2 regions of the Agrococcus sp. GW821-FHT14H11 genome follow, and region 2 is predicted to be linked to the other one. Evidence: predicted binding sites of a transcription regulator. Region 2 holds the regulator's gene; the other holds the start of a gene.
The links. The regulator HrcA, encoded in region 2, represses chaperone genes, less so after heat shock. The targets are predictions, from matches to a motif close to TTNGCACTCGNNNNNNNCGAGTGCNAA.

Region 1 (5,283 bases), on a different contig from region 2:
GCGCGGATGCGCGCGACGAGCACGGGGAACGAGAAGGGCTTCGTCAGCCAGTCGTCGCCGCCGGTGTCGAGCCCCTCGACCTCGTCCCACTCGCCGTCCTTCGCAGTGAGGAAGAGCACGGGCGTCCAGATGCCCTCCGCGCGCATCGTCTGGCAGACGCGGTAGCCGCTCATGCCGGGCATCATCACGTCGAGCAGCACGACGTCGTAGGCGAACTCGCGCACCCGCCACAGCCCGTCGACCCCGTCGTGGGCGACGTCGACGGTCATGCCCTCGGCGAGGAGGCCGCGCCGGATGCCGTCGGCGAGCCGCGCCTCATCGTCGACCAGGAGCACCCGCATGCGTCGAGCATGGCCGCCGGCGACTGACGCGCGGCTGAACGCCGCGCCCCTCGCCGCCTCGCCGCGCTTCCCCCGCCCTCCGCGCTCTGCGCTCCTCGCTCCGCACAACGCGATCTCCGCGGCGCGTGCGGGGCGGTCGCCCTGATCGCCGCCGAAGCCGCCGGGCGGGCTTGCGTTGTGCGCGACCGCGGTCGGGCCCGGTTGCGCGTGCACGTGCACGTGCACGTGCACGTGCACGGGCGCGAGCGGCGGCAGCGCGCGCCGCGTCGTGGGAAGATGGAGCCCATGCCCGCCGACGCCGAGCCCCTCGCGCGCGTCGTGCTCATCGGCGGGGCCTCCGGCTCCGGCAAGTCGCGCATCGCCGAGCGCTCGGGGCTGCCGCTGCTGCGGCTCGACGACTACTACCGCGAGGGCGACGACCCCGAGCTCCCGCGGCTCGAGACCGGCGAGGTCGACTGGGACCACCCGGACTCATGGCACCGCGACCGCGCGCTCGCCGCGCTCGAGGAGCTCGCCCGCACCGGCCGCACGGCCGCGCCCGTCTACGACATCTCCCGCAGCGCATCCGCCGGCGTGCACGAGGTGGCGCTCGAGGGCGCCTCGCTCTTCGTGGCCGAGGGCATCTTCGTCGCCGAGGTCGTCGCCGAGGCCGAGCGCCGCGGCATCCTCGCCGACGCGATCTGCGTGCGCCGCTCGCGCTGGGTGACGATGGGCCTGCGCTTCGCGCGCGACCTCCGCGAGCGCCGCAAGAGCCCCGCGTTCCTCGTCAAGCGCGGACTCATCCTCGCGAGCCGCGAGCCGGCGATCGTCAAGGGGCTGACGGATGCGGGCTGCCGGCCCGTGCGCGTGCGCTCGGCCGGGCGCCTGCTCGCGCGGGCCGCGCGCGGCGACTGACGCGGGCGGCACCGACCCCGACGGCCGACGACGGCTACTCCTCGACCATGACCTCCTTGCCGTCGACCACCTCGTAGGTCGCGGTGCGGAACGGCGCCGGCGTGAGCGTCATCGCCACCGCGCCGCTCGGCGCGACCCGGGAATCCGCCACCTCGAAGCCCGACGGCCGCTGCACGTCGTCGAAGAGCCGCTTGCCTCGCCCGACGACCACCGGGAAGACGATGAGGCGCAGCTCGTCGAGCAGCCCCTCGTCGAGCAGCGTCTGCAGCAGCTGCCACGAGCCGTGCACCTGCAGCTCGCCGTCGCCGAGCGCCTTGAGATCGCGGATGCGCTGCGGCACGTCGGCGGCGATGACCGACGCCGTGCGCTCCCACGGGGCGTCCTCGAGGCGCAGCGTCGTCGAGACGACGTGCTTCGGCGCGGTGTTGAGCCGCTGCGCGACCGGGTCGGCGGGGTCGGTCACGAGCGGCCAGTAGGCGGCCATCATGTCGTAGGTCGTGCGGCCGAACAGCAGCTCGTCGGTGCGCTCGAACCAGCCGGTGACGACCGAGCTGACGGTCTCGTCGAACGCCGGTGCGACCCATCCGCCCCACCGGAAGCCGCCCGCGGTGTCCTCCTCGGCGCCGCCGGGGCCCTGCATGACGCCGTCGAGCGTCATGAACTCGTGCGCGACCAGTCGCATGCTCGGCCCCCTCGCCTCGGTGCCGCACCCGTGCCCGAGCGCGGCGACGGTATCGAGCATGGGCGGCGAGGCGCCCGCGCGCAAGGGTGGGAGCGGTCTGCGCGATCTGGCACTCTCCCACCGAGAGTGCTAAAATCGAGGCGCTCCGCGGGGCACGCTCCGAGGGGCTGCCACAGACACCGGGGACCGTCGCATGGGGGCGACGGCCCGAAGCTGAGGAGGTGGTTGTCATGGCACTGACCTTCGATCCCTTCCGCGAGATGGACCGCATGGCCGCCCGCCTGCTGACGAGCGGAGGCACCGAGCGCTCGTCGAGCTGGATGCCGATGGATCTCTACCGCGCGGGAGACCACTACATCGTCAACGTCGACCTGCCGGGCGTCGACCCGGGCTCGATCGACCTCGACGTCGATGCGAACACCCTGACGATCCAGGCCGAGCGCACGATCGGCTCCGCCGACGGCGCGCAGTGGCTCGCGCAGGAGCGGCCCGCCGGCCGCTACATGCGACAGCTGGGCCTCGGCAGCGACGTCGACCTCGAGAGGATCGAGGCGTCGTACGAGCACGGCGTGCTGATGCTCACGATCCCGGTCGCCGAGCGCGCCAAGCCGCGCAAGATCACGGTGGAGCAGCGCGACCGCCAGTCGCAGATCAGCGCGGGCGGCTCGGGCGAGAACCAGGCACCGTCGAGCCAGGCGCCGGCGGCCGCGGGCTCCAGCACCGAGTCCTGACTCGGCCGTGACGCGCTCCTGACGCGACGGATGCGGCGCCCTCGTCTGCGGACGGGGGCGCCGCGTCATGTCCGGAGCATCCCCGCCGCTGGGGGGGTCCCGTCCGGATCACCCCGGCGGCAGCACGCGCCGCTCGGATCCGCCCGGCACCGCCGCGGTCGCGGTCGCCCGCCGCGCCTCGCGCCGCGCGATCGCGAGCCACGTGCGCGGCCCGGCGAGCCAGCCGATGAGCGCCGACAGCGCCGCCCCGGCCACCACCCAGAGCGCCGCGACGATCCAGGCGCCGACCACGCCGGTGAGGAGCACGAGCAGCCCGAGCAGCCAGCTCGACAGCGTCGACAGCACCGCCTGCAGGCCGGTGCCGAGGGCCGCGCCCCGCAGCGTGACCGCGGCCGCGCCGACGACGCCGGCCCGGCGCATCCGCCGCGTGCTCCACCAGGCGCCGAGCGCGACGAGGCCGACCGCGAGCAGCACGAGCGCGAGCACGATCGGCACGAGCCACGACGCGTCGAGCCCCTCGATCCAGCGCACGACCGCCATGCCCCACTCGCGGTCGTCGAACAGGTCGATGACCGCCGCGCGCAGCACCGCGAGCACGAGTGCGACGACGAGCAGCCCCCACGCGAGGCCCGCTCCCGTGGCGACGAGCGCGAGGCCGGTCGCGCCGGCCGCGCGCACCGCGGCGCGCTGCTCGGGGCGCAGCGGATCCGGCCGCGCCGCCGTGCGCGGGCGTGGGCTCACGCGGGCTCCCCGCGCAGCCGCACGGCCGTGAGCTCGGCCTCGTCGGCGGCCCGCTGCCGCGCCTCCTCCTCGGCCATGAGGCCCACGAGGTCGACCCGCGGCCTCGCGGTCGAGAGGAACAGCCAGCCGAACAGCAGCCCGACGAGCCCCGTCAGCACCACCGCGAGCGCCATCGCCCAGAACAGCATCGACCACATCGACCCGATCGTGAGCGACGACGACGAGCTCGCGATCACCGAGATCATGCCGCCGAACAGCACGAGCGGCCACAGCATGATGCCGACGAAGCCGGTCGCCGCGGTCGTGCACAGCCACGCGAGCCACGCGGAGCGGTGCGGCTTCGCGAGTCCCGCCGAGCGCGCCCAGAGGGCGCTCAGCAGCCAGCCGAGCGCGAGCCCGACGCCGCCGAGCAGCAGGCCGATGAGCGCGGTCGCCCACACCCGGTCGGGCATCGACCAGCGCGAGACGATCGCCGTCCACGAGTCGGCCTCGAACTCGTCGACCGGCTCGCCCGAGATGTGCAGCAGGAACGCGAACCCGACGATGAGCACGAACGCGGTGAGGAAGTGCGTCGCGAGCGCCATGACCGTCTGGCCCGCCCACGAGCCGAGGATCGCCGCGCGGCGCTGCGGGGTCGTCCAGCGGATGCGCGGGGGCACGATGAAGATCGGCGCGGGCGGGTAGTGCCCGGCGCCGTAGGGCCCTGGCGAGTAGGAGCCGGTCGGGTAGGGCGCCGCGCCGTAGGGCCCGGGCTGACCCTGCTGGCCCGCGTACGCGGCGGATGCCACGGCGAAGGTGCCCTGCTGCGGCCCGGTGGGAGGCGTGCCGTAGGGCGCCCCGCCGTAGACCATCCCGTACGGCCCGGGCTGCGGCCCCCACTGCTGCGGCACGAGCCGCGGCGGCATCGAGTCGGCGACCGCCGGCACGAGGCCGGGCGGCATCACCCGCGCTCCCCCGGCCATGCCGGCCGCGGGGTTGGGCACGGGCGGCGCCGCGCCGGGCACGAAGGCGCCGGAGACGACCGAGCCGTGCACGACCGAGCCCGCCACGACCGTCCCCGGCATGCTGAGGCGCTCGCGCCGAAGCCGTGCGCGCTCCGCGGCGCGGCTCTCGATCGCGGTCGCGGGCACGAGCCGATCACGGCCCGGCGCCGACGCCGCCGACACCTGCCGAGCGCGACCCGCGGCGGCCGCGCGCGCCGCGGCGTCCGCCGGCACCGGGGTGTCGGTGCCCGGCGGCGGCGGGGCTGCGGGGTCGGTCACGGTCAGCATCATGGCATCCGGCCCGCATCTCCGGCCCAGGATCCGCTCGCCTCGCGGGCAGGGAACGCGCGGGGTTCCGGTACCGATCCGCGGGTGCCCGTCCGGGAGACCCGCAGATCGGTACCGGAAGTCCGGATGCGCCCGCCGAGTGACCGGGACCCGGCAGGGCCGGCTACCCGCGCCCGCCGCGCCAGAGCACGATCGAGCCGGGCTTCGACGGGCGCGCGCCCGCGCGGATCGTGGTGATGCCGGTCGCGCCGGCGGCGAAGACGCGGCGTCCCTGCTGCTGCATCACCGCATCCGCGAGCGCCGACTCGAGCTCGCGCACGCGCGCGCGCAGCTCGCGGTTCTCGTCGCTCATCGCGAGGATGCGCCGGATGCCCTCGAGCGAGACGCCCTCGGCCGACAGCAGCTGCACCTGTCGCAGCCGGCCGACGTCGCGCATCGAGTAGCGGCGCGTGTTGCCGACGGTGCGTGCGGGCTCGACGAGCCCGAGCCGGTCGTACTGCCGCAGCGTCTGCGCGTGCAGGCCGGCGAGCTCGGCGGCCGCCGCGATCGAGAAGATCGGCGACGTCTCGTCGAGGCCCTCCGGCACGCCGCGCATCAGTCGGTCCGCGCCTTCGCGAGCAGGT
Region 2 (5,283 bases):
TCGGGGTCCATCATCTCGTTGAGCGCGTCGTAGAGCGGCCGCAGGTAGGGGTCGATCTTGTCGGTGAGCGTGCCGGGCAGGAAGCCCAGGCGCTCGCCCGCCTCCACCGCGGGACGCGTGAGGATGATGCGGCTGACCTCCTTGCGGTGGAGCGCCTGCACGGCCTTCGCCATCGCGAGGTAGGTCTTGCCGGTGCCGGCGGGGCCGATGCCGAAGACGATGGTGTGGTGGTCGATCGCCTCGACGTAGGAGCGCTGCCCCTCGGTCTTGGCGCGGATCGACTTCCCGCGCGAGGTGAGGATGACCTCGCCGATCGCGTCGGAGAGGCTGCGCGTGGAGTCCTGCCGGAGGATGCGCGAGCCCTCGGAGACCTCGGTCTGGCTGAGGTTCGCGCCCTGGCGCACGAGGTCGACGAGCTCCTGCACGAGCCGCGTCGCGACCTGCACGTCGTCCTCCGGCCCCTCGAGCGTGACGAGGTTGCCGCGCACCGCGACCCGCACGTCGGGGTGCTCGCGCTCGAGGCGCGTGAGCAGCCGGTCCTGCGGCCCGAGCAGCCGCACCATCTCGATGCCGTCGATCTCGATCGACTGGGAAGCGTCAGGCAAGCGAGCCCTCTTCGAGCGAGCCGGCGAGCACGTGCGCGTGCGCGTGGAAGACCGTCTGGCCCGCCAGCTCGCCGGTGTTGAACACGAGCCGGAAGTCGCCGTCGGCGCGCTCCCGGGCGATGGCCTGCGCCATCTGCACCATCTCGGCGAGTAGCTCCGGGTCGCCGGCGGCGAGCTCGACGACGTCGCGGTAGCGCGCCGTCTTCGGCACCACCAGCACGTGCATCGGCGCCTGCGGGTGGATGTCGCTGAAGGCGATGATGCGGTCGTTCTCGAGCACGATCTCCGCCGGGATCTCGCGCGCGACGATCTTCTCGAACACGGTCTGCTCAGCCATGGGCCCAGCCTACCCGCGGCCCGCTCACCAGCGGCCGAGTCGCATCGACAGCGCCGCGATGCCCGCGAGGCCCGCCGTCGAGGTGCGGAGCACGTGGTCGCCCATCCGCGCCCGCACGGCACCGGCCGCATCGAGCCGCTCGAGCTCGGCCGGGTCGATGCCGCCCTCGGGGCCCACGATGAGCAGCACGTCGCGGTCGACCGGCACGTCGGCGATCGAGCCGGGCGCGGCCGGATCGAGCACGACGAGCCGCCAGTCGCCGGCGAGCGCGGCGAGGCCCTCCGTGTCGACGACGCCCTCCACCTCCGGCAGCCGCGCACGGATCGCCTGCTTCCCCGCCTCGCGCACCACCCGGCGCCAGCGCTCGAGCGCCTTGTCGCCGCGCTCGCCCCGCCACTGCACGACGCTGCGCCGCGCCTGCCAGGGCACGATCGCGTCGACGCCGAGCTCGGTCGAGGCCTGCACCGCGAGCTCGGCGCGGTCGCCCTTCGCGAGCGCCTGCGCGAGGCCGATGCGCGGGCGCGGCGCCGCGACCTCCTCGACCCGGTGCAGCACGACGTCGACCGCGCGCGGCTCGGCGCGCTCGATGACGCCCTCCGCGAGCACACCCCGGCCGTCGCTCACGAGCACCCGCTCGCCGCGGCGCATCCGGGAGACGACCGCGGCGTGGTGGGCCTCCTCGCCGGTGAGCGTGACGACGTCGCCCGCCGCGCTCCCGGCGAGCGCGTCGTGCCAGTAGCAGTGGGCCATCAGAGGCGCAGGCGGTCGCGCATCTTCGCGAACAGGCCCTGCTTGAACGCGGCCAGGTGCGGCGCGGGCGCCTTCGTGCGCTCCCGCAGCTCGCGCAGCAGCTCCTCGGTGCGGCGATCGATGCGCGACGGCGTCACGACCTGCACGCCGAGCTTCAGGTCGCCCCGGCCGGCGCCGCGCAGCCGCGTCACGCCGCGGTCGTCGATCGTGATGACGTCGCCCGACTGCGTGCCGGCGCGCACCTCGACGTCGACCGGCCCGTCGATGCCCTCCACCGTCGCGCGCGCCCCGAGTGCCGCATCCGGCATCGACACCTCGAGGGTGCCGAGCAGGTCGTCGCCCGCGCGGCTGAAGACGTCGTGGTGCCGCACGTTGACCTCGAGGTACAGCGTGCCCGCGGGGCCGCCGGCCTCGCCGACCTCGCCCTGCCCGGGGAGCTGGATGCGCAGGCCCGTGTCGACGCCCGCGGGGATGTCGACCGGGATCGTGCGCTCGGCGCGCACGCGGCCATGGCCGGCGCATGTGGGGCACGGCTGCGGGATCACGCTGCCGAAGCCCTGGCAGACCGCGCACGGCTGGGTGGTGACGACGTTGCCGAGCAGCGAGCGCACCTGGCGCTGCACGTGGCCGGAGCCGCCGCACATCGTGCAGCGCTCCTCGCTCGTGCCCGGTGCGGTGCACGCGCCGTCGCACGTCTCGCAGAGCACGGCGGTCTGCACGCGCAGCTCGCGGTGCACGCCGAAGACGACGTCGGCGAGCTCGAGGTCGACGCGCAGCAGGCTGTCCTGCCCCGGCTGCCGGCGCGAGCGCGGCCCGGCCGAGCGGCCGCCGCCGAAGAACTGCTCGAAGATGTCGCCGAAGCCGAAGGCGCCGCCGCCGAGGCTCGGCCCCCGGTCGTACTCGGCGCGCGACTGCGGGTCGCCCAGCACGTCGTACGCGTGCGTGACGTCCTTGAACCGCTCGGCCGCGTCAGCGCTCGGGTTGACGTCCGGGTGCAGCTCGCGCGCGAGCCGCCGGTACGCCTTCTTGATCTCGTCCTGGCCGGCGTCGCGTGCGACGCCGAGCGTCTCGTAGTGGTCGGTCACTCAGTCCTCGCTCAGCAGCCGCGTCAGGTAGCGCGCAACTGCGCGCACCGCGGCCATGTTCCCTGCGTAGTCCATCCTGGTCGGGCCCAGCACGCCCACGTGCCCCTCGCTGTCGTCGGCGCTGTAGGTCGAGGCGACGACGGACGCCTCCCCCAGCGGTCCCGCGAGCTCGCGCCCGATGCGGGTCGCGACCTCGCCCTCGGCGCCCATCTCGTGGAACAGGCGCAGGAGCGTCACCTGCTCCTCGATCGCGTCGAGCACCGGGGTCACGGTGCCCTGGAAGTCGCGCTCCTCGCGCACGAGGTTCGAGGCGCCCGCGATCACGATGCGGTCGCCGCCCGCCGCCTGCAGCATCTCGGTCAGCGTCTGCGCGACCGCGGCGGTCGCGCGGGCGATGGATGCGGGGGCGGATGCGGCAGCGCCGGCGAGGCGGGACGCGGCCTCCTTGGGCGGCAGCTCGGCGAGCGTCTCGGTGAACGCCCGCCCGAGCGCCGTGGCCTGCTCGGGCTCGATCGCCTGCTGCGCGTCGAGCAGGCGCTGCTCGACGCGGCCGGAGTCGAGGATGAGCACGGCGAGCAGCCGCGTCTCGGCGATCGCCACCAGCTCGACCCGGCGCACGGCCGCGGGCCGGCGGAGCGGCACCTGCACGAGCGCGACCTGGTTCGTCAGCTGCGAGAGGAGGCGCGCGGTGCGCGCGAGCACGTCGTCGCGGTCGACCGACTCGTCGAGGAAGCGGTGGATCGCGGCGCGCTGCGCCGCCGTGAGCGGCTGCATGCGCTGCAGCCGGTCGACGAAGACGCGGTAGCCCTTGTCGGTCGGCACCCGGCCGGAGGAGGTGTGCGGGGCGACGATCAGCTCCTCCTCCTCGAGGAGCGCCATGTCGTTGCGGATCGTGGCCGCCGAGACGCCGAAGGTGTGCCGCTCGACGATCGACTTCGAGCCCACGGGCTCCCGCAGCGCCACGTAGTCCTGCACGATCGCGCGCAGCACCTCGAGGCCGCGATCCGAGACCATGCCGCGCTCCCCTCGTCGTCCGGGCGACCGCCCGTCGTCCCTGCCGCGGCGGCGCTCGCCCGCGCGCTGGCACTCCCGTCTGCTGACTGCCAATCCTACCGCCTCGCGCCGAGGGGCCGGTCGCGGCGGTTCGGATGCCATCCCCAGCCACCCGGGCGCACAATGTGCACAGCGGGACGCCCCAGCGTGCCGTCCGAACTGACACGAGAGGCACGTCATGTCCGATCCCAACGCTCCGCGCCGCGAGGGGCAGCACGATCCCGCGGACCAGCCCGCCGAGGGCTTCTCCGTGACGGACGAGCAGCACGCGGCCCCCAGCGCGCCCGCCGCGCCCGGCACGCCCGGCGTCGGCCAGCCCGCCCAGTCCTTCACCGCGCCGGCGGCCGACCAGGCCCCCGGCCAGCCCGCCTTCAGCGGGACGCCCGACGACGAGCCCGCGGTCGGCCAGGACTGGCAGCACGGCCAGCACCAGCCGGAGGGCAGCCACCTCGGCCAGCCGTCCGCGCCGCAGGCGCCGCCCGCGTGGGGGCAGCCGGGCCAGGGTGCGTCGGCCCCGCAGCAGCCGGGCGGCTACGGCCAGCAGGGCGGCGCGCAGCAGCCGTTCGCCCAGCCCGGCAGCGCACCGGTCTACGGCGCTCCCGGCCAGCAGGGCGCGGGCTACGGTCAGCCCCAGCAGGGGCAGCCGCAGTACGGCGCGCCCGGCCAGCCGCAGTACGCGACCTCCGCGCCGATGTCGCCCGTCGACGAGAAGAACGCCGGGATGTGGGGGCACCTGTCGGGGCTCTCGACCATCGTCACCGGCGGCTTCGGCGGCTGGATCGGCCCGCTCATCGTCTACATGATCTACAAGGACCGCAGCGCCTTCGCGAAGCAGGAGTCGAAGGAGGCGCTGAACTTCGGCATCTTCATGACGATCCTCGCGATCGCCATCCTGGTGCTGGGCTCGGTGCTCGCCATCGTGACGTTCGGACTTGGTGCGATCGTCCCGATGCTCTACTGGGTGCCGGCGCTGCTGCAGGTGATCTTCTCGATCATCGGCGCGATGCGCGTCAACGGCGGCGGCTCGTACCGCTACCCGTTCAACTGGCGGATGGTGAAGTAGGCCCGCTCAGGGCAGCAGCCGGCGCACCACGGCGTCGGCCAGGAGCCGCCCTCGCAGCGTCGGGACCACCCGGCCGGCGAGGGCGGCTCTGCCGTCCACGAGCTCCTCGGCGACGAGCCCCGCGACCGCGCGCCTGCCCTCGTCGTCGAGCAGCGCGATCGGGAGCCCCTCGGCGATGCGCGACTCGAGCAGCACCCGCTCGACGCGCCGCGTCTCGTCGTCGAGCACCTCGCGCGCGAGCGCCGGCGATGCGCCGGCCAGCAGCCGGTCGCGGTACGCCGCCGGGTGCTTGACGTTCCACCACCGCACGCCGCCGACGTGGCTGTGCGCTCCGGGGCCGAAGCCCCACCAGTCGTGCCCGCGCCAGTAGGCGAGGTTGTGCCGGGCGAC

Region 1: AC1RNL_RS02650 (Hsp20/alpha crystallin family protein) is a predicted target of HrcA. The motif match lies at 2,024-2,050, and genes of this name have one in related genera.

What each region holds. Positions count from the first base shown of each region.
Region 1 covers NZ_JBXAPA010000002.1:110,045-115,327, reverse strand. The annotation lists gene AC1RNL_RS02665 (response regulator transcription factor) at 1-341, opposite strand, end outside; gene AC1RNL_RS02660 (uridine kinase family protein) at 519-1,235, shown strand; gene AC1RNL_RS02655 (dihydrofolate reductase family protein) at 1,270-1,917, opposite strand; gene AC1RNL_RS02650 (Hsp20/alpha crystallin family protein) at 2,148-2,648, shown strand; gene AC1RNL_RS02645 (hypothetical protein) at 2,757-3,389, opposite strand; gene AC1RNL_RS02640 (hypothetical protein) at 3,386-4,651, opposite strand; gene AC1RNL_RS02635 (heat shock protein transcriptional repressor HspR) at 4,824-5,255, opposite strand; gene AC1RNL_RS02630 (DnaJ C-terminal domain-containing protein) at 5,255-5,283, opposite strand, start outside.
Region 2 covers NZ_JBXAPA010000003.1:28,688-33,970, reverse strand. The annotation lists gene AC1RNL_RS04085 (PhoH family protein) at 1-563, opposite strand, end outside; gene AC1RNL_RS04080 (histidine triad nucleotide-binding protein) at 598-942, opposite strand; gene AC1RNL_RS04075 (16S rRNA (uracil(1498)-N(3))-methyltransferase) at 967-1,692, opposite strand; gene AC1RNL_RS04070 (DnaJ C-terminal domain-containing protein) at 1,692-2,777, opposite strand; gene hrcA (heat-inducible transcriptional repressor HrcA) at 2,778-3,791, opposite strand; gene AC1RNL_RS04060 (DUF4870 domain-containing protein) at 4,009-4,893, shown strand; gene hemW (radical SAM family heme chaperone HemW) at 4,900-5,283, opposite strand, start outside.